Regions from separate parts of the Nocardioides sp. WG-D5 genome, predicted to be linked through region 2. Evidence: predicted binding sites of a transcription regulator. Region 2 holds the regulator's gene; each other region holds the start of a gene.
The links. The regulator LexA, encoded in region 2, represses DNA repair genes until DNA is damaged. The targets are predictions, from matches to a motif close to TCGAACANNTGTTCGA.
Positions count from the first base shown of each region.

Region 1: the regulator LexA is predicted to act here: its motif matches at 4,570-4,585, upstream of ACWZJV_RS09990 (alpha-ketoglutarate-dependent dioxygenase AlkB).
Region 3: the regulator LexA is predicted to act here: its motif matches at 1,848-1,863, upstream of ruvC (crossover junction endodeoxyribonuclease RuvC).

Region 1 covers NZ_CM132928.1:2,045,273-2,052,185, reverse strand. Annotated here, with positions in the region: gene ACWZJV_RS10015 (AAA family ATPase) at 1-1,008, opposite strand, end outside; gene ACWZJV_RS10010 (SDR family oxidoreductase) at 1,206-1,946, shown strand; gene ACWZJV_RS10005 (SDR family NAD(P)-dependent oxidoreductase) at 1,990-2,880, shown strand; gene ACWZJV_RS10000 (nuclear transport factor 2 family protein) at 2,955-3,278, shown strand; gene ACWZJV_RS09995 (TetR/AcrR family transcriptional regulator) at 3,328-3,930, shown strand; gene ACWZJV_RS09990 (alpha-ketoglutarate-dependent dioxygenase AlkB) at 3,938-4,549, opposite strand; gene ACWZJV_RS09985 (GntR family transcriptional regulator) at 4,676-5,410, shown strand; gene ACWZJV_RS09980 (hypothetical protein) at 5,421-5,768, opposite strand; gene ACWZJV_RS09975 (DUF4031 domain-containing protein) at 5,848-6,114, shown strand; gene ACWZJV_RS09970 (MFS transporter) at 6,111-6,913, opposite strand, start outside.
Region 2 covers NZ_CM132928.1:3,723,126-3,730,038, reverse strand. Annotated here, with positions in the region: gene ACWZJV_RS18150 (vitamin B12-dependent ribonucleotide reductase) at 1-1,114, opposite strand, end outside; gene nrdR (transcriptional regulator NrdR) at 1,305-1,805, opposite strand; gene ACWZJV_RS18140 (hypothetical protein) at 2,204-3,112, shown strand; gene ACWZJV_RS18135 (LysM peptidoglycan-binding domain-containing protein) at 3,229-3,606, opposite strand; gene lexA (transcriptional repressor LexA) at 3,787-4,551, shown strand; gene ACWZJV_RS18125 (alkaline phosphatase D family protein) at 4,811-6,481, shown strand; gene ACWZJV_RS18120 (MXAN_6640 family putative metalloprotease) at 6,622-6,913, shown strand, end outside.
Region 3 covers NZ_CM132928.1:459,176-466,088, reverse strand. Annotated here, with positions in the region: gene pdxT (pyridoxal 5'-phosphate synthase glutaminase subunit PdxT) at 1-522, shown strand, start outside; gene ACWZJV_RS02320 (YebC/PmpR family DNA-binding transcriptional regulator) at 630-1,397, shown strand; gene ACWZJV_RS02315 (DUF6458 family protein) at 1,514-1,756, shown strand; gene ruvC (crossover junction endodeoxyribonuclease RuvC) at 1,902-2,450, shown strand; gene ruvA (Holliday junction branch migration protein RuvA) at 2,451-3,053, shown strand; gene ruvB (Holliday junction branch migration DNA helicase RuvB) at 3,060-4,142, shown strand; gene yajC (preprotein translocase subunit YajC) at 4,230-4,607, shown strand; gene secD (protein translocase subunit SecD) at 4,616-6,331, shown strand; gene secF (protein translocase subunit SecF) at 6,331-6,913, shown strand, end outside.

The DNA of each region.
Region 1 (6,913 bases), 1.7 Mb from region 2:
GCTGGGAACAGCGCGGACCAGTGCGTCGACGAGCATCTCGGGCTGGACCTTCTCGGCCAGCGCCTCGAAGCTGAGGTGGAGCCGGTGGCGCAGGATGCTGTGGCGCAGCTCGCGCACGTCCTCAGGGGTGACGTAGGAGCGGCCGAGCAGCAGCGCCGCCGCGCGGGAGGCCTGCAGGAAGGCGATCGAGGCACGCGGGGACGCGCCGATCTCGACGTAGGAGCCGGTCTCCGGCCCGAGGAGCTGGCGGGCGTTGCGGGTGGCCTGGACGAGGGCGACGATGTAGCGCTTGATCGCCGGGTCGACGTAGACGCGCTTGGTCAGCTCCTGGAGCCAGATCACGTCGTCGGGGTCGGCGACCGGACGGGTCTCCTCGTGGTCGGGACCGAGCGTGCCGGCCTCGATGCGCTCCAGGACGATGAGCTCCTCGCCGTCGCTGGGGTAGTTGACGATCTCCTTGAGCAGGAACCGGTCCATCTGGGCGTGGGGGAGGACGTAGGTGCCCTCCTCCTCGATCGGGTTCTGCGTGGCGAGCACCATGAACGGGCGTGGCAGCGGGTGGACGTGGCCGGCGATGCTCGTCTGGCGCTCCTGCATCGCCTCGAGCATGGCGCTCTGGGTCTTGGCGGAGCTTCGGTTGATCTCGTCCAGCAGCACGAAGTTGGCATGGACCGGTCCGAGCTGGGTCTCGAACTCGTGGTTGCGCTGGTCGTAGACCTGGGTGCCGATGATGTCGCTCGGCAGCAGGTCGGGGGTGCACTGGATCCGGGAGAACTGTGCCTTCACCGTCTGGCTCAGCGTGCTCGCGGCAAGTGTCTTGGCCAGTCCGGGCACGCTCTCCAGCAGCACGTGGCCCTCGGAGAGAAGCGCGATCAGCAGCGCTGTCCTGAGCCGTTCCTGGCCGACCACACGGCTGCTGAAGGCGGTGCTGATCCGCCCGACGATCTCCTTCGCCCTGGCGATCTCCTCGGCGGACGGCGGGGCGAGGGTGGGTGCGGTGGTGGTCAAGGCGGCTCCAGAGGCGTCGGCTGTCGGTCCCATCCTTTCCTACCAGCGTACGGAACGCATCTGGGGCCCACTCGAAAGCCGTTTCCGGGCACCGTGAAGGGCCTTCAACGGGTGGCATGAACCACATATGTGGACAGAGAGTTCATATCTGTGGTTATATGGACACATCGTTCACATCAACTCCTGAAGGAGGCACCATGACCACCATCAACAACACCCGCGTCGCACTGGTCACCGGCGGCTCGGGCGGCATCGGAGCGGCTGTCGTCGAGCGACTGGCCCGCGACGGCTTCGCGGTCGCCGTGCACTACGCCGGCAACGCGGAGCGGGCCGAGAAGCTCGTCGCGGAGATCGCCGCGGCCGGCGGCCAGGCGATCGCGGTCGGCGGTGACGTCGCGGACGAGGTCGCGATGGCCGAGGCCTTCAAGGCCACCAGCGAGGCGTTCGGCGGCATCGACGTCGTCGTCAACACCGCCGGGATCATGGCGCTGAGCCCGATCGCCTCGCTGGACCTGGACGTCCTCGACCGGATGCACCGCACCAACATCCGCGGCACCTTCGTCGTCTCGCAGCTCGCCGCGAACCAGGTCCGTGACGGCGGCGCCGTCATCAACTTCTCGACCTCGGTCAAGAAGGTCGCGCTGCCGGGGTACGCCGCCTACACCGCGTCCAAGGGCGCTGTCGACGCGCTCACCATGGTGCTGGCCAAGGAGCTCGCGGGTCGCGACATCACCGTCAACGCGGTCGCGCCGGGACCGGTCGCCACGCCGCTGTTCCTGGACGGCAAGGACGAGGAGACCATCGAGCGGATGGCCAACATGAACCCGCTGCACCGCCTCGGCACGCCCGACGACATCGCCGAGGTCGTGGCCTTCCTCGCGGGCCCGTGCCGGTGGATCAACGGTCAGGTCGTGTACGCCAACGGCGGCATGGTCTGAGCCGCAGAGAACCCCACGAAGAACCCCAAGGAAGGACATCGTCATGAACCAGATCGTCGTCATCACCGGGGCCTCGAGCGGCTTCGGTGCCCTCACCGCCCGCGCGCTGGCGCGGGCCGGACAGACCGTCTACGCCGGGATGCGCGAGACCAGCGGCCGCAACGCCCCGGCGGTCCGGGCGGCGGCCGACTACTCGGCCGAGCACGGGGTCGACCTCCGCGCGATCGAGCTCGACGTCAACTCCCAGGACTCGGTCGATGCGGCCATCGCCCGGATCGAGGCCGACAACGGCCGCATCGACGTCCTCATCCACAACGCCGGTCACATGGTCGTCGGCCCGACCGAGGCGTTCACGCCCGAGCAGCTGGCCGAGCTGTACGACGTCAACGTGCTCTCGACCCAGCGGGTGAACCGCGCCGTGCTGCCGGGCATGCGGGCACGTGGTGCCGGCCTGGTGGTGTGGGTGTCGAGCTCCTCGGTCAAGGGTGGTACGCCGCCCTACCTGGCGCCCTACTTCGCCGCCAAGGCGGGCATGGACTCCCTCGCCGTCTCCTACGCCGGCGAGCTGGCCCGCTGGGGTGTGGAGACCTCGATCGTCGTGCCGGGCTCGTTCACCAGCGGCACGAACCACTTCGCGCACTCCGGCCGGCCGGCCGACACGGCGGTCGAGGCCGCGTACGAGACCCGCTACGCCGGGCTCATGGGCCAGGTGGCCGAGAAGCTCGCCGCGCTGGCTCCGGCCGACGCGGACGCCTCGATGGTCTCCGACGAGATCGCGCGGATCGTGTCCCTGCCGGCCGGTGAGCGTCCGTTCCGGGTCCACATCGACCCGGCGGACGACGGCTCGGAGGAGGTCTCCGACGTGGCTGATCGTGTCCGCCGCGAGTTCCTCACCCGCGTCGACCTCGCCGACCTTCTGACCGTTGCTCGGTGAACGGGGTGCGGTCGACAGCGCCATCCCGCTGTCGACCGCACCTCAGCGCCGACCCACTTTCCAAGGAGCAGACAATGAACAACCTCCCGAGATCGATCGAGACCTTCGTCGAGGCGACCAACCGCGGGGACTCCGAGGCCTTCGCTGCAGCATTCACCCAGGACGCGCTCATCGTCGACTGGGGCCGGAGATTCCGTGGCCGCGACGGCGTACGTGCCTGGAACGAGACCGACAACATCGGCGTGCAGGCACACTTCGACGTCATCGACTGGACGCCCGGGGGCACCGGGGAAGCCTGGGTGGTCACGTTGCGGGTCAGCGGCAGCGGCTACAACGGCACCGGGCCGATGACCTTCGAGCTCCGCGACGGGCTGATCGCCGAACTCCGGATCGAGTGATGACTCCTCATACACTGGCTCACCGATCGACATCAGAAGGGGACGGATCATGACCGCCGAGGACGTTCCGCCACGCCGTGGACGGGGCCGGCGACCCGCCGACGAGGTCCGAGCCGACATCCTTCGTGCGACGGGTGAGCTGCTCCTCACCGAGGGCATCGCCGACCTCACTTTCGACCGGGTCGCCCGCCTCGCAGGGGTCAGCAAGACGACGCTCTACAAGTGGTGGCCGTCTCGGGGTGCGCTCGCTCTCGACGGTTACTTCCACGCGGTCGAGGACACTCTGGCCTTCCCGGACACCGGCGACATCCGGGCCGATCTCCTCAGCCAGCTGCACGCCTTCGTCGCGCTGATGACCGAGACGGCCGGCGGTTCAGCGCTCCTCCAGCTGATCGGGGAGGCGCAGACGGACCCCGAGCTCGCGGCCGCGTATCGAGCCCTCTACTCCGCCGAGCGCCGCCGCCTGGCCGTGGAGCGCCTCACGGCCGCTCAGGAGGCTGGCCAGATCCGGCCGGACGTCGACGTACGAGTCCTCATCGACCAGCTCTGGGGATCGGTCTACCACCGGCTGCTCATCCCTGACGAGCCCGTCACCCGTGAGTTCGCCACCGCCCTGGTCGCCAACCTCATGGACGGCGTCGCAGCATCCTGAGGGAGTCTCAGAAGACGTTGCGGGGCCGGAACTGGACCGAGATCCGGGGGCCGGCGGAGGAGACCTTGGGGATGGCGTGCTCCCAGGTGCGCTGGCAGGAGCCGCCCATGACGACCAGGTCGCCGTGGCCCATCTCGATGCTCATCCCCTTGCCGCCGCCCTGGGGCCGCAGCGCCAGACGGCGCGGGTCGCCGACGGAGACGATCGCGACCATCGTGTCGTTGCTGCGGCCGCGACCGATCCGGTCGCCGTGCCAGGCGACCGAGTCGTTGCCGTTGCGGTAGTAGCAGCAGCCCGCGGTCACGAACGGCTCGCCGAGCTCGGGCAGGTAGTGGGCGGTGAGGCGGCCGCGGGCCTCGGCGAGCCGCGGATGGGGGAGCGGGTCGCCCTGGAGGTAGGTGTGCAGGAGCCGGGGTACGTCGACGACGCGGTCGTACATCTGCCGGCGCTCCTCGCGCCACGGGACGTCGTGGACCAGGGCCGCGAAGACGTCGTCGGGATCAGGCAGCCAGCCACGGGCGACGTCCACCCAGGCTCCGCGGTCCAGATGGATCCGCTCGTAGGTCGTCTCGGTGGTCTCGTCGTCGGTGGGGGCGAAGAGTGTTCCCTGGAAGTCCACTCTGGCAGCATACCTCGGGATCGAACATGTGTTCTAGCGAAATCCTGTATTCGGGTTTCGTTGCACCTGATCTGCCTCATCTCATTGCAATGTCACAACTTGACCAAACCCGGGACCGTACGCCATGTGTACACCTACGCTCTGCTCATGGTCCGGTCGGTCGACGGTGAGCGTTCGCTCAAGCACGTCCAGATCCGGGAGTACGTCCGGGAGCTGGTCATCGGGGAGAGCCCGGGTGCGTCGGCACCCTCGGAGCGCGAGCTGGTCCAGAAGTTCAGCGTCGCCAGGGCGACCGTGCGGCAGGCGCTCGACGCGCTCGTCGCCGACGGTCTGCTGGTCCGGATCCCGGGCCGGGGCACGTTCGTGGCGCGTCCGCCGCGGGCGCAGAGTCCGGTGCTCGGGTTCAGCGAGGAGATGGCTCGCCGGGGGATGCAGGCCTCCTCCGAGACGCTGCTGCTGGGCCGGGAGAAGGCCGGGCCCACGATCGCGCGTGCGCTGGCGATCAAGGAGGGCGCGGCCGTCGTCCACTGGCGCCGTCTGCGCCGCGGCGACGGGGTGCCGATCTGCATCGAGGACGTCTATCTCGACGAGACGATCGTGCCCGGGATGCTCGAGCGCACCACGCCGACCAGCCTCTACGCCGAGCTGGCCCGCCGGCACATGCGCCCGTCGTGGGTCGACGACACGTTCCGCGCCGATGTGGCCAACATCGAGGAGGCCACGCTGCTCGGCCTCTCGGTCGGTGTGCCCGTGCTCCGCAGGCAGCGGAAGTCGGTGGCGGGGGACCGCTACGTCGAGGTCTGCCGCTCGGTCTACCGCGCCGACCGCTACGCGCTGCACCTGCAGCTCGGCCCCTCCTGACGCCTGCGGCTCAGAGATCGCCGAGCGGGGCGACCACGTCGCCGCTCTCCTCGCACACCCAGATCGGGTCCGGGCCGCCCAGGTCGGGGGTGATGTGGAGCGAGTGCACCGGGGCCTCGGGCGGACAGAGCGTGCACACGGGCCAGCGCTCGGAGTTCTCGTCGAAGAGCACGTCCTGCACGTCCTGGGCGACCAGGCCGGCGACGTACGCCTTGCCCTCCGGCCACTGCTCCACCCACCAGCCGCGCTCGGTCATCGCGTCCTCGAGGGCTGAGACGGCCGCCGCGCCGGCGAGTCCGCGCGCATCGAGGTCATGGAGCACCTTCGCCCGAGCCTCGAACAGCACTGTCGTGTTCATCACCGACCATTCTTGCCCACCGGTCAAGGAGGCGAGGGTCAAGCGGAAGCGCTCGCGAATTGCGGAGCAATCGCCAACAATGCAGCCTGTGATTCTGATCGATCCGCCGAACGTGCCCAGTCGTGGCCGGATGTGGTCGCACCTGGCCAGCGACACCTCCTACGAGGAGCTGCACGCCTTCGCGAGCCGGATGGGGATCCCGGCCCGCGGGTTCGACCGGGACCACTACGACGTCCCGGCGGAGGCGTACGACGACATGGTCGCCGCCGGTGCGGTCGAGGTGACGTCCCGGGCTCTGGTCTCTGCCCTGCTTGCTGCCGGCCTGCGGCGCCGCAAGCCGCGCTAGGCGGGTGACTTCTCGCCCGGGAGCGGCGCCTCCGCCGTGGGCTTCGTCATCCGCCGCACGGTGAGCCAGATCGCTGCCGCGATGAGCAGGCCGAGCCCGCCGCCGAGGATGAAGCCGCCCTGCCAGCCGATCAGGTCGATGGCGAACCCGGCGGTGGGTGCGCCGACGGCGCTGCCGAGGGTGATGGCCGAGCCGTGCCAGCCCATCACCTCGCCGCGTACGGTCGAGGGGACGCGGCTGGTGATCGCCTCGAGCGCCGCGGTCAGGGTCGGCGCGCAGAAGAAGCCGCTGAGCAGGAGCAGCACGGCGAACGAGACCGGACCCCAGGCGAACGCGGTGAGCACCGTCGTTGCGCCCAGCAGGACGAGCATCACCGCGGCGGACGGGTGGCGGTTGAGCGCGCCGTAGACGAGCGCGCCGACCAGGGACCCGAGCGCCCAGATCGCCATCATCAGCCCGAGGAGGGCGGTGCGGTCGAAGTCGCGCATCGCGGCCACGGTGCCGAGGTCCTCGGCGATGAGGATGAGCGAGGCGGTGAAGGTGCCGGCGAGGAGGAGTACGACGCCCGGGCTCACCCACGACGGGAGTGCGAAGCGGCGAGCCGGGGCGCCGGAGTCGCTGGGGACCGCGTCGCTCGGCACGGCCGGCTCGCCCTCGGTGATGCTCGGGTTGAGCAGCCACAGCACGATGGCCGCGGCGATCCCGAGCCACTGGGTCACCAGCAGCGCCCACGAGGTGCCGAGGTAGCTGGCGCTGAGCACGCCGATCACCGGCCCGACCATGAAGGCGAGCTCCGTCA
Region 2 (6,913 bases):
AGGAGTTGTCCAGCGACATGTACTCCGAGCACGGGTTGGAGCCGGTGATCCGGCCCGTCTCCGGGTTGGTGTGCCAGTCGTTGATGGTGTCGTCGTACTGCAGACCCGGGTCGGCGCACTCCCACGCGGCGATCGAGATCTTGCGGAACAGCTCGCGGGCGTCGATCTCCTCGATGACCTCACCGGTCGTACGCGCCCGGAGGCCGAACTTCTTGCCCTCCTCGACCGCACGCATGAACTCGTCGGAGACGCGCACGGAGTTGTTGGCGTTCTGGTACTGCACGGAAGAGATGTCCTTGCCACCCAGGTCCATGTCGAAGCCGGCGTCGCGCAGCGCGCGGATCTTGTCCTCCTCGCGCGCCTTGGTCTCGACGAACTCCTCGATGTCGGGGTGGTCGACGTCGAGGACGACCATCTTCGCCGCGCGGCGGGTGGCGCCACCGGACTTGATGGTGCCCGCGGAGGCGTCGGCACCGCGCATGAAGGAGACCGGGCCGGAGGCGGTGCCGCCGGAGGACTTCAGCAGCTCCTTGGAGGAGCGGATGCGGGAGAGGTTGAGACCGGCACCGGAGCCGCCCTTGAAGATCAGGCCCTCCTCCTTGTACCAGTTCAGGATCGAGTCCATGGAGTCGTCGACCGAGAGGATGAAACAGGCCGAGACCTGCTGGGGGGACTCGGTGCCGACGTTGAACCAGACCGGCGAGTTGAAGGCGAAGTGCTGGTTGACCAGCAGCCAGGTGAGCTCGCGACCGAAGAGGTCGGCGTCGGCCTCGGAGGCGAAGTAGCCGTTCTCCTTGCCGGAGGCGACGTAGGTGTTCACGACCCGGTCGATCAGCTGCTTCAGGCTCTGCTCACGCTTGTCGGTGCCGAGGGCACCGCGGAAGTACTTGGTCGTCACGATCGTCGAGGCGTTGATCGACCAGAAGTCGGGGAACTCGACTCCGGTCTGCTCGAAGACGGTCTCACCCGTCTTCCAGTTCTTCTGGACGACGTCGCGTCGCTCCCAGGTGATCTCGTCGTAGGGGTGGACGCCCTCGGTGCTGAAGATCCGCTCGATCTTCAGCCCGGCGCCCGCCTTCGACGATGCCTGTGCCTCTGCTGCCGTGTCTGTCATTTCGTTCCCCCTGTTGTCATCGATCGCTGTGCCGTACTGCTGGTCGGTGCTGATGGTGGAGTCTCCTGTTGCGCCCGTTCGGGCTTCGTGCGTCGTGCTGTGCTGTTTTCGCTGGATGGCCCGGACAGGTCGCTTCCCCACGGCCTGCCCGGGCCGGTCTGTGTGCCATCGTTGCGAATGGCCGTGGGATCTAGTCGCTGCCCACCGGGGCCTCGACCGGATGTTCTGCCTCGAAGTCCTGGACTTCCCGTTCCGTACGCAGCATCTGGATCTCGCGCTCGAAGTCGTCGGCCGAGCCGAAGGCCCGGTAGACGCTCGCGAAGCGCAGGTAGGCCACCTCGTCGAGCTCGCGCAGCGGCGCGAGGATCGCCAGCCCCACCTCGTGGCTGGGGACCTCTGCCAACCCCTGGCTCCGCAGCGCCTGCTCGACCTCCTGGCCGAGGCAGGCGAGCTGGTCCTCGGTGACCGGACGCCCCTTGCACGCCTTGCGTACGCCGTGCACCGCCTTGTCGCGGCTGAACGGCTCCGCTGCGCCGGAGCGCTTGGCCACCATCAGCTGCATCTGCTCGACGGTCGTGAACCGCTTCCCACATTCCTGGCAGACCCGACGGCGCCGGATCTGGCCGCCGTCCTCGGCCACACGGGAGTCGAGCACCTTGGTGTCGCTGTGTCGGCAGAACGGACAGTGCACGGTCGAGCCCCTCTCGTGAAGCCTTGTGGATCCAGGCCGTCTCAGCGGCGGCCCGAGCCTGTGGAACCTGTGGAATTGAGCGTGAGTCCCTGTGGAACAACACCCTCGGGGCTGTGGGTCATCCGCCCGTTCATGTGAACTAGATGTGGATAACTACAGCGGTGTAACTACTAGATGTAGTGGTAACCGTACGCCCGCCCCCCAGCCGATGCAAGCGAGCGCCGCGTTTCCCCGTGCGCCCGGCGTGTCGCCGGTCAAACACCGAAAGATTCCGGTTCAGCGGCGACGGGCTGGCCCAGATGGGTAAGAATGACCCCGTGACAAACATCTCCGGAGGTAATCGCGTCGGGTCGCGGAGAGGCACGCGCCCCAGAAGCGGTCCCCGGCCACCGTTCATCTTGCCTGCGATCGCGACGCTGGCATTCCTCGTCATCTGGGGAGTGCTCGTGTGGATCGCCGTCGGTTTCGGGGCCGACGCACGAGGAGGCGATTCCGGCGCCTGGGTGAAGCTCGCCATCGCGGCCGTCGTCGCAGTCGCCTGTCTCTTCCTGACCTTCACCTTCGCCGGGAAGGCCTGGCGGGCCCTCACCGGCTCCCCCACCCCACCGCCCGCCGACGACTACACCGGAAGCCACTCCAACGCCTACGTCGAGGAGCAGGACTACCCGGAGCAGCCCTACGGCGACCCGACCTACACCGAGCAGGACTACTACGGCACCGGCTCCTACGGCTACGAGGACACCAGCTCCTACGGCCGGCACAGCTCCGACACCGGGAGCCAGTCTCCGTACGACACCGGCAACCAGTCTCTGTACGGCGACACCGGCAGCCGCTCGGCCTACACCGACACCGGCTCGCAGTCGCCCTACGGCTACACGAGCAGCTCCCCGGACTTCGGCAACACCGGGAGCCGGTCGGCCTACGGCGCACCGAGCTACCAGCCGCCGGCCCCGACACCGCCGAGTGCTCCGCCCTACTACACGAGCCCGCCGACGCCGACCTCCACGCCGACAAGCTCCCCGGCATACGGTTCGCAGGGCTACGGCACGGACAGCTACCCCACCCAGCAGGCCGGCTCGTCGCAGTATCAGTCGGGCGCCTACCAGGCTCCGACCAGCTACGGCCAGACCGGCTCGAGGGCTCGGCTGACCCAGGATCCCGCGGCGACGCAGGCGATGCCCGCCCAGCGCCAGCCCCAGGACCCGCCGGCCGCCGAGCCGGACGACGAGTGGCCGCCGCGCCACAGCTCCCGCAACAAGCCGTGGCCGCCGGCCGAACCGGACACGCCCTATCGCGGGCGTCACTGACGACCGCCAGGACAGCGAGAGTGCTGCAGACGCTTCCCATCGTCTGCAGCACTCTCACTTTTCCCCGGTTGCCGGCTGCCAGGGTCGAAGGAGCAGCCGGACATCTGTGGGCGCCTCTACGGCGCGGTCGGAATGATCAAGGTCTGCCCGGACACGAGCATCGAGGACTCGAGACTGTTGAGCTCCTTGATCCTCTGCTCCATCTCCCGAATCGAGGCGTCGGTCCCGGCGACGGCTTCCGCCGAGATGTCCCAGAGCGTGTCGCCATCGCCGACGACCATCGTGTGGGCGGAGGGAGCGGGGCTTTTGTCGGCACCGTCCTCCACCGCGAAGGCCACCCGCGCCCCGATCAGCGCGATCCCGAAGAGCACCACGAGCGCGAACGCGAACACGACGATCCGGCCCCGCCGAGTGAGCCGCACGGTCGAGCGACGCACCTCCCGCACGGGCCGGGGCGGCTCGGCTACGGGCAGCACATAGACGGTTGCACTCATCACGGCCTCCAGTTCACAAGTCTCTCGATCACGTGTTCGATCGAGCACATGTTCGAAGGTAGATCACGTGTTCGAACAACGCAAGTAGCGACCCCAAGAATTTTCGAACGCCGACACGCACTACCGAAGAGATCGAACAGATGTTTGATGTAGTGGTGCCAGAGGGACTAATGTGATGACATGACCACGCAGAAGACAGGCACCGGATCAGGCGGTTCGAAGAGCCGCGTCCGCGAGCTGCCCGACGGGCCGCCGGACGCGACCGGGCTCACGCCGCGTCAGCAGCGCATCCTCGCTCACCTGCGCGACAGCATCGAGCAGCGGGGCTATCCGCCCAGCATGCGTGAGATCGGCGCCGCGGTCGGGCTGACCAGCACCAGCAGCGTCGCCCACCAGCTGCGGGCGCTGGAGCAGCGTGGTCTGATCCGCAAGGACCCGAAGCGGCCCCGCGCCCTCGAGGTCTTCCTGCCCGAGGTGATGGCCCACCGCAAGGCGATGTCCGGCGAGGAGACCGAGCCGGCGATCACGGCCGAGGCCGTCGTCAACCCCAATCCCGACGCCGCCATGGTTCCCCTGGTCGGTCGGATCGCGGCCGGTGGCCCGATCCTGGCCGAGGAGACCTCGAGCCAGCAGAGCGTCGAGGACGTCTTCCCGCTGCCCAAGCAGCTGGTCGGCAACGGCGACCTCTTCCTGCTCTCGGTCTCCGGTGACTCGATGGTCGACGCGGCGATCTGCGACGGCGACTTCGTGGTCGTGCGCCAGCAGCCCACCGCCGAGAACGGCGAGATCGTGGCCGCATTGATCGACGGCGAGGCGACCGTCAAGACGCTCTCCCGCAAGGACGGCAAGGTCTGGCTGCTGCCGCACAACGCGGCGTACGAACCGATCGACGGCACCCACGCGACGATCCTCGGCAAGGTGACCGCGGTCCTGCGCAGCCTCTGAGTCCTGCCTCACACCTCCCGGAACCGGAGGGCATGTCTGGCAAATCCACGCCCGCTGCGCGACGTTTCGCATCCGATCTGGCGGCGTTGGCGCCGCTCGACAGCCTCCAGGATGCCTTCGCAGCGCCGCCTTGCCAGATCGGCCCGAAACGCCGCTCGCGGCCGCCGTGTCTTTCCCAGACATGCCCTCCCCGGGAACACTGCGTGAAATCCAGCCGCCGGCCCATGACAGGGCCGGCGGCTGCGTCGTTCCATACAGCGTGACTCAGACGCAGATCGACCGCCGCACCCTCATCGCCGCCGGACTGGCCACCGCCGCAGGAGCGGGGGCCGTGGCGCTGCCGGCACCCGCCGAGGCGGCCGGCGCCACGCTCAACCACTTCCAGCACGGTGTCGCCTCGGGCGACCCGCTCCCGCACCGCGTGGTCATCTGGACCCGGGTCACACCCACCGCGGAGGCGACTCCGGGATCCGGCCTGGGCGAGGAGGTCCTGGTCCGCTGGGAGGTCTCGCCGACCGCGGACTTCGGTCGCGTCGTCGCCAAGGGCTCCCAGCAGACCGGCCCCGACCGCGACCACACGGTGAAGCTCGACGTCACCGGCCTCTCGCCCGAGAGCTGGTACTTCTACCGCTTCAGCTACAACGGCCAGACCAGCCGCGTCGGCCGCACCCGCACCGCTCCGGCCGCGGACGCGACCCCGGACAACGTACGTTTCGGGGTGGTCTCCTGCTCCAACCTGCAGGCCGGCTGGTTCGCCGCCTACCGCCACCTCGCCGCCCGCGACGACCTGCACGCGATCCTCCACCTGGGCGACTACCTCTACGAGTACGCGCCCGGTGAGTACGGCTACGGCATGGCCAACGAGGACATCCGCTCGCACGAGCCGGCCCACGAGATGCACACCCTGGCCGACTACCGGATCCGGCACGCGCAGTACAAGCGGGACGTCGACCTCGCCGACGCCCACGCCCACCTGCCCTGGATCGTCACCTGGGACGACCACGAGTCCGCCAACGACGCCTGGCTGCTGGGCGCGGAGAACAACGAGCCCGGCGAGTACGACTGGATCGACCGCAAGACCAACTCCAACCAGGCCTACGACGAGTGGATGCCGCTGCGCGTCGACGGCACCGCCACGGTGGAGACCGACGACCACCTCCACGACACGATCTACCGGAGGCTCCGCTTCGGGACCCTGCTCGAGCTGAGCATGCTCGACCTGCGGTCCTACCGCTCCCAGCAGGTCGCCCGCACCGACCTGGCCGGGGCCGACGACCCGGACCGCACGATCACCGGCGACGAGCAGCTGGAGTGGCTCAAGGAGGGCCTGCTCACCGACGCCCGCTGGAAGATCGTCGGCAACCCGGTCATGATCGCGCCGGTCACCTTCGGAGCTCTTCCGAAGAGCCTCATCAGCCCGGTCAACGATGTCACCGGGCTGCTGCCCGACAACGGCATCGCCCTCAACGTGGACCAGTGGGACGGCTACACCGCCGACCGCACCGAGCTCTTCGAGCACATCCGCAACAACGCGATCACCGACACCGTCTTCGTCACCGGCGACATCCACTCGGCCTGGGCCTGCGACCTGCCGTACGACTCCGCCGTCTACCCGCTCGGCAGGACGGCCGGCGTCGAGTTCGTCGCCACCTCGGTGACCTCGAACAACCTCAAGGACATCCTCGGCGCCCCGCGCCGCACGGTCAGCGTGACGGTCGAGGAGATCATCAGGACCGCCAACCGCCACGTCCGCTACCTCAACTTCGACGACCACGGCTTCTCGGTCCTCGACGTGACCCGCAACCGCGCCCAGATGGACTGGTACGTCATCGCCGAGCGCAAGGACGCCAGGACCACGGCCACCTGGAGCAGGTCGTACGCCACCGCGACCGGGAGCAACCGGCTCCATCACGTCACCGAGCCCGTCTAGGCGTTTCACCGGTGTGGCCGGGTCGTCGTGCCCTTAGACTGCCCTGGTCTGCCTTCCCGAACGTCTGGTATCTCATGCGAAACATTGCCCGCCGGATCAACCGCAAACAACGCTCCTTCGTCTTGATCGCAGGGATGGTAGTGGCCACCTTCGCCGCCACCATGCCCGCAACCGGATCGACCCCGGCGAGCTCGGTGCGCACCGGCGGTGACACCAGCGCCGCGCAGCCGGTGACGGAGGAGGCGGCCCGGGAGGCTCTCGCCGAGGCCAAGAAGGTCAAGCGCAACCAGTCGGTCCGTGGCGCCCGCCAGGTCGTGCCGGGCAGGCACGTCGCGGGCCGGCCCGACGCGACCATCGCCCTGACCAACCTCTGGAACGCAAAGGACGCCCTGGACGGATCCAGCCAGAAGGCCGCCCGCCAGCTGCTCGCCC
Region 3 (6,913 bases), 2.6 Mb from region 2:
GCCGCCCTCGACCGGCTGGGGGTGAAGGGCACCTCCGTGCGGCGGAGGGAGGAGCTCGACGCGTGCGACGCCCTCGTCATCCCCGGCGGTGAGTCGACGGCGATGTGGCGACTTGCCCGTACGTTCGAGCTGCTCGACCCGCTGCGCGACCGTGTCCGCACCGGGATGTCGGCGCTCGGCACCTGCGCGGGCATGGTGCTCCTGGCCGACCGCCTCCTCGACGGGGCGGCAGGCCAGGAGACCATCGGCGGGCTCGACATGACGGTGCGGCGTAACGCCTTCGGGCGGCAGACCGATTCGTTCGAGACCGACCTGGAGGTCACCGGCCTCGACGGAACGGTCCACGGCGTCTTCATCCGGGCACCCTGGGTCGAGGAGATCGGTGAGGGCGTCGAGGTGCTGGCGAGCGTCGAGGGTCACCCCGTCGCCGTACGCCAGAACCAGCTGATGGCCACCAGCTTCCACCCCGAGGTCAACGCCGACGACCGCCTGCACCGGCTGTTCCTGGACACCTGCTGCTGACGGTGCCGCACGCCACGTAGTTAGAATGGGCACCTGCTGCCCTGTGACGACTCCGGTGGCGGCTCGACAAGCAGAGACGACGACGTGGGGCAAAGGACGGTTCAACGATGAGCGGCCACTCAAAGTGGGCAACGACCAAGCACAAGAAGGCGGCGATCGACGCCAAGCGCGGCAAGCTCTTCGCCAAGCTCATCAAGACGATCGAGATCGCGGCCAAGACCGGCGGTCCGGACCCGGCCGGAAACCCGACCCTCTACGACGCGATCCAGAAGGCCAAGAAGCAGTCGGTCCCCAACGACAACATCGACCGCGCGGTCAAGCGCGGCGGTGGGCTCGACGGCGGCGGCGTCAGCTACGACACGATCATGTACGAGGTCTACGGCCCCCAGGGTGTCGCCCTCCTCATCGAGTGTCTGACCGACAACCGCAACCGGGCGGCCATGGAGGTCCGCACCGCGGTCACCCGCAACGGCGGCACCATGGCCGACCCGGGCTCGGTCTCGCGCCTCTTCGACCGCAAGGGCGTCGTCGTGGTGGCCAAGGCCCAGGAGGGGAAGACGATCACCGAGGACGACCTGCTCGAGGCCACCCTCGACGCGGGTGCCGAGGACGTCAACGACCTCGGTGAGTCCTTCGAGATCGTCTCCGACCCCAGCGACGTGGTCGCGGTCCGCACCGCGCTCCAGGACGCCGGGATCGACTACGACTCCGCCGAGGTCCAGTTCGTCGCGAGCATGGACATCCCGGTCGCCGACGCCTCGTCCGCCGAGAAGGTCTTCAAGCTCATCGACGCCGTCGACGACCTCGACGACGTGCAGAACGTCTTCTCCAACGCCGACATCCCCGACGAGGTCATGGAGACCGTCGACGCCTGATCGCTCCGCTGATCGGGCTGCGAGCTGGGCCGTACGGCTCATTCTCGGGCCGGATGCTGGGTATCCGGAAGGTCACGAACCGCCACGAGGCCGGTTCGCACCGGAAGGAGTACACGATGGGATACGGCGTAGGGGCTATTCTGCTCGTCGTCGGACTTGTCCTGGCGTTGGCTGTGCATGTCTCGGTCAGTGGGGTCGATCTGACCCTGGTCGGCTGGATCCTGGCCGCTGTCGGAGCCGTGGTGCTGATCCTGACCGCTGTGACCCTGAACACCGGAGGTCGGTCACGCACGGTCGCGAGGCGGAGGCATGCCGACGGCACGGAGACCGTCGAGGAGCGACGCACCGACACTCTGTGAGCCCGGAGCCTCGACCTCGGACCTCCGGGCACGTCACATCCTCCTGAATGAGGGTGTCGCGGGCCCGGAGGCAGCAGCCGACCGGTAGTCTGCGAACAGACGTTCGACACCCGGCCGGCTCGGTCGTTGTGGAAGAGGTGCTCCAGTGCGCGTGCTTGGGATCGACCCCGGCCTGACCCGGTGCGGGATGGGCGTGGTCGACGGCTCGCTCGGCCGGCCGCTGTCGATGGTGGACGTCGGAGTGATCCGTACGTCCGCAGACCTGCCCGTCTGGGAGCGGCTGGTGAGTATCGAGAAGGGGATCGACGCCTGGATCGAGGAGCACCGGCCCGACGCGGTCGCGATCGAGCGGATCTTCGCGCGCTCGAACGTCTCCACGATCATGGGTACGGCCCAGGCCAGCGGTCTCGCCATGGTCTGTGCCGCCCGGCGCGGTCTCCCGGTCGCCCTGCACACCCCGTCCGAGGTCAAGGCCGCGGTCTCCGGCAACGGCCGTGCCGACAAGGCCCAGGTGACCGCGATGGTGACCCGGATCCTGCGGCTCCCGACCCCGCCGAAGCCCGCCGACGCCGCCGACGCGCTCGCGCTGGCCATCACCCACCAGTGGCGCGGAGGCGCCCAGAACCGCATCGAAGCCGCGGTGGCCGCGGCAGGGCGGCGCTCAACAGATGTGCTCAACAGAAGGGTCCCGTAGATGATCGCGTCCGTGCGCGGCAAGGTCGCCGCCGTCAGTCTCTCCACCGCTGTCGTCGAGGTCGGCGGCATCGGCATCGAGCTGCTCTGCACGCCCAACACCCTGGCGACGCTCCGCACCGGCGAGGAGGCGCACCTGCCGACGAGCCTGGTCGTGCGCGAGGACTCGCTGACCCTCTTCGGCTTCACCGACACCGATGAGCGCACGCTCTTCGAGCTTCTCCAGACCGCCTCCGGCGTCGGCCCGAAGCTCGCCCAGGCGATGCTCGCGGTGCTCTCGCCCGACGGCATCCGGCTGGCCATCTCGACCGAGGACGCCAAGACCCTCACCAAGGTCCCCGGCATCGGTCAGAAGGGCGCCCAGCGGGTGATCCTGGAGCTCAAGGACCGGATCGGCGCGCCCGCGGGCAGCGCCTCGGCCCCGGCGGCGGTCCAGCAGGGCGCGGCGCCGTGGCGTGACCAGGTCACCGAGGCCCTCATCGGCCTGGGCTACAACGCCCGGGACGCCGACAAGGCGGTCACCGCCATCGAGCCGGAGGCCGGCGACCAGGCCAACATCTCGCTGCTGCTGCGGGCGGCCCTGCGCACCCTTTCGAAGGCATAGGCACTCATGCACGAGGACGACCTGACCGCAGCCGAGGAGGACTACTTCTCCTCGCTGACGATCGCCGAGGCCGATGGGGACGACCGGGCGGTCGAGGCCGCGCTGCGCCCCAAGAGCCTCGACGAGCTGATCGGCCAGCAGCGCGTCCGCGAGCAGCTCAGTCTCGTCCTGGAGGCGGCGAGGCAGCGCGAGCGGGCCCCTGACCACGTACTCCTGTCCGGGCCGCCGGGACTCGGCAAGACCACGCTCGCGATGATCATCGCCGCCGAGATGTCGGCACCCCTGCGGATCACCAGCGGACCCGCGATCACCCACGCCGGGGATCTGGCCGCGATCCTGAGCGGGCTCAACGAGGGCGAGGTGCTCTTCGTCGACGAGATCCACCGGATGAGCCGCCCCGCCGAGGAGATGCTCTACCTGGCGATGGAGGACTTCCGGGTCGACGTCGTCATCGGCAAGGGCCCGGGTGCGACCGCGATCCCGATCGACCTGCCGCCGTTCACGCTGGTCGGCGCGACGACCCGCGCCGGGCTCCTCCCCGGCCCGCTGCGGGACAGGTTCGGCTTCACCGGCCATCTGGAGCTCTACGACCCGGCGGACCTCGAGCTGATCGTGCGCCGCTCCGCGGGCCTGCTCGAGGTCACCCTCCGCGACGACGGCGCCGCCGAGATCGCCGGCCGCTCCCGCGGCACCCCACGCATCGCCAACCGCCTGCTGCGCCGCGTACGCGACTATGCCCAGGTCAAGGCGGACGGCACGGTCACCCAGCAGGTCGCCCAGAAGGCCCTGGACCTCTACGAGGTCGACCCGCTCGGCCTGGACCGCCTCGACCTGGCCGTCCTCGACGCCCTGTGCCGCCGCTTCGGCGGCGGCCCGGTGGGCATCTCCACGCTCGCCGTCGCGGTGGGGGAGGAGCGCGAGACGGTCGAGGAGGTCGCCGAGCCGTTCCTGGTGCGCAGCGGCTTCCTGGCCCGTACGCCGCGGGGCCGTGTCGCGACCCCGGCAGCATGGGAGCACCTCGGGCTGCCGGTCCCGGCCAGCGCCGAGGCAGCGGCATGGTCGAGGGACACGCTCTGGGATGAGGCCTGATTCACAGTCCCAACCAGGTGCCTGGTTAGACTTGCACGTCGCCGTGCGCCTGCCGGCCACCACTCAGACTGTCGGAGCCGAACCCCCGTGGAATTCCTTCCTTTCATCGTCATCATCGTCCTGTTCTACTTCCTGTTGATCAGGCCGCAGCAGAAGCGTGCGAAGGAGGCTCGAGAGCTCCAGCTCAACCTCCAGCCGGGTGACCGGGTGATGCTGACCGCCGGGCTCTTCGGCACCGTGACCGAGGTCGAGGAGACCACCACCAACATCAAGGTCGAGATCGCCGACGGCGTCGTCATCCAGGTCGTGCGCCAGGCGGTGGCCCAGAAGGTCACCGAGGCGCCCGCCGAGGACTCCGACGAGTCCGACGACGAGTCCGGCGAGAAGACCGAGGTCGAGGCTGCGGCCGACGAGACCTCTGCCGATGCCGAGAACGTCATCGTGGACCTCGACAAGAAGGACTGACCGAACTCATGGCACGCAAGACCGCGCGCCCAGGGCGGACACTCGCACTGCTCTTCCTGGCGATCGCGATCATGTTCGGCGGCATCGCGTTCGCCGGCACCTGGAAGCCCGAGCTGGGCCTCGACCTCCGTGGCGGCACCGAGATCTCGATGACCGCCGAGAACTCCGAGGGCGGCTCCGTCCCGAAGGAGAGCCTCGACGAGGCGAAGGCGATCATCGACCAGCGCGTCAACGGCTCCGGCATCACCGGCGGCCGGGTGACCACCGAGGGCAACGACGTCATCAAGGTCTCGATCCCCGGCACCGGCAAGGTGCAGCAGGAGACCGCCGAGCGCGTTCGCCAGACCGCGAAGCTCCGCTTCCGCCTGGTCGCCTGCAGCCCGCAGAAGCAGTGCGGCGCGGGCGCCGACGCCGGCGGCTCGATGATCGAGGACCCGTCGACCGGCACCGTCCCGGGCACCTCCCCGCGGGCGCCGTTCGGCGGCGAGACCGCCAGCCCCACCGAGACCGCGAGCGCCTCCGACAAGGCCTCGGACAAGGCCTCCGAGAAGCCGTCCGAGGGCGCCAGCCCGTCGGCCTCGGCGAGCGCGAAGCCCGAGAAGCAGAACGACAACGCGGTCGTCAAGGTCGACGACGCGGTCGACTTCATGCGCAACGTGCCGCAGGAGTGGGCGACCGCCTACAACTCCTTCAGCTGCCCCGCCCCGGGTGCCGAGCCGGCCGAGGACATCCCCGGCAAGCCGCTGCTGACCTGTGACAACGACGGCGTCCCCTACCTGCTGACCCCGGCGGTCATCGAGGGCACCGAGATCGACGAGGCCTCCTACGGCATCCCGCAGCAGCAGGCCAACTACGTCGTGACGCTCGACTTCAAGTCCAAGGGCAACAAGGTCTTCGCCGACACCACCGGCGCGATCGCCGGCACCGGCGAGCAGTTCGCGATCGTCCTGGACGCCAAGGTCATCTCCGCCCCGACCGCCGACTCGCGGATCAGCGGCGGCGCCCAGATCAGCGGAGACTTCACCCAGGAGTCCGCCGCGTCGCTGGCCAACAACCTGAAGTACGGCTCGCTGCCGCTCGACTTCCCCGACGACGGCATCCAGACCCGGGTCATCGGCCCGAGCCTGGCCGGCAACCAGCTCACCGCCGGACTCTGGGCCGGTCTGATCGGCCTGATCCTCGTGGTGATCTTCTCGGTCCTCTACTACCGCGCGATGAGCATCGTGGTGATCGGGTCGCTGATCGTGGCGGGTGCCGGGACGTACGGGATGATCCTGCTGCTCAGCGAGACCGCCGGCGTCACCCTGGACCTTCCGGGTGTGGCCGGTCTGATCGTCGGTATCGGCATCACCGCCGACTCCTTCATCATCCTCTACGAGAGGATGCGTGACGACATGCGTGAGGGCCGCTCGATGCGGGTGGCCGTCGACACCGCCTGGGTCCGGGCCCGCAACACCTGTCTGGCCTCCGACGGCGTCTCGTTCCTGGCCGCGTTCGTGCTCTACGTGTTCGCGACCAACGAGGTCAAGGGCTTCGCCTTCATGCTCGGCCTGACCACGCTCATCGACGTGCTGGTGTTCTTCTGGTTCACCCACCCGATGACCAAGCTGATGGCCGGCTGGGGCTTCTTCAACAAGGGCCACGTGCTCTCCGGCATGGACAAGCGCGCTATCGGCACCGTCGACGCCCCCAAGGGCACCACTCTGGTCGGAGGCAAGGCCTGATGAGCAAGTTCTCCTTCTCGCGGCTCGGCAAGGAGCTCTACACCGGCGAGAAGTCCTTCGACTTCGTCGGCCGCCGGATGGTCTGGTACGCCGCCTCCGGTGTCGTGCTCGTCGCGGTCGTCCTCGGTGTCTGGCTCCAGGGCATCAACCTCGGCATCGACTTCACCGGCGGCACGCGCTACACCGTGACCGTCGCGCAGGCCGACCAGAAGCTGGCCGACGACCTGCGTACGGCGGTGGGTGACACCGCGGTCGAGGCCGCCGACGGCGCCACCGTGCGCACCTCCGGCAGCAAGTCGATCGTGATCGAGACCAAGGCGATCGCCGACAACTCCAAGGCCGACGACTCGATCATGGAGGCGATCACCAAGACCGCCGACGTGGCCGAGGACGACGTCAGCCGCACCGGCATCGGCCCCAGCTGGGGTCAGCGGGTGGCCTCCAAGGCGGGCCTCGCGCTGGGCATCTTCCTGGTCGGCGTGGTCCTGTTCATCTGGATCTACTTCAGGGAATGGAAGATGTCGGTCGCGGCCGTCGTCGCCCTGGCCCACGACGTGGTGATCACGGTCGGCGTCTACGCGA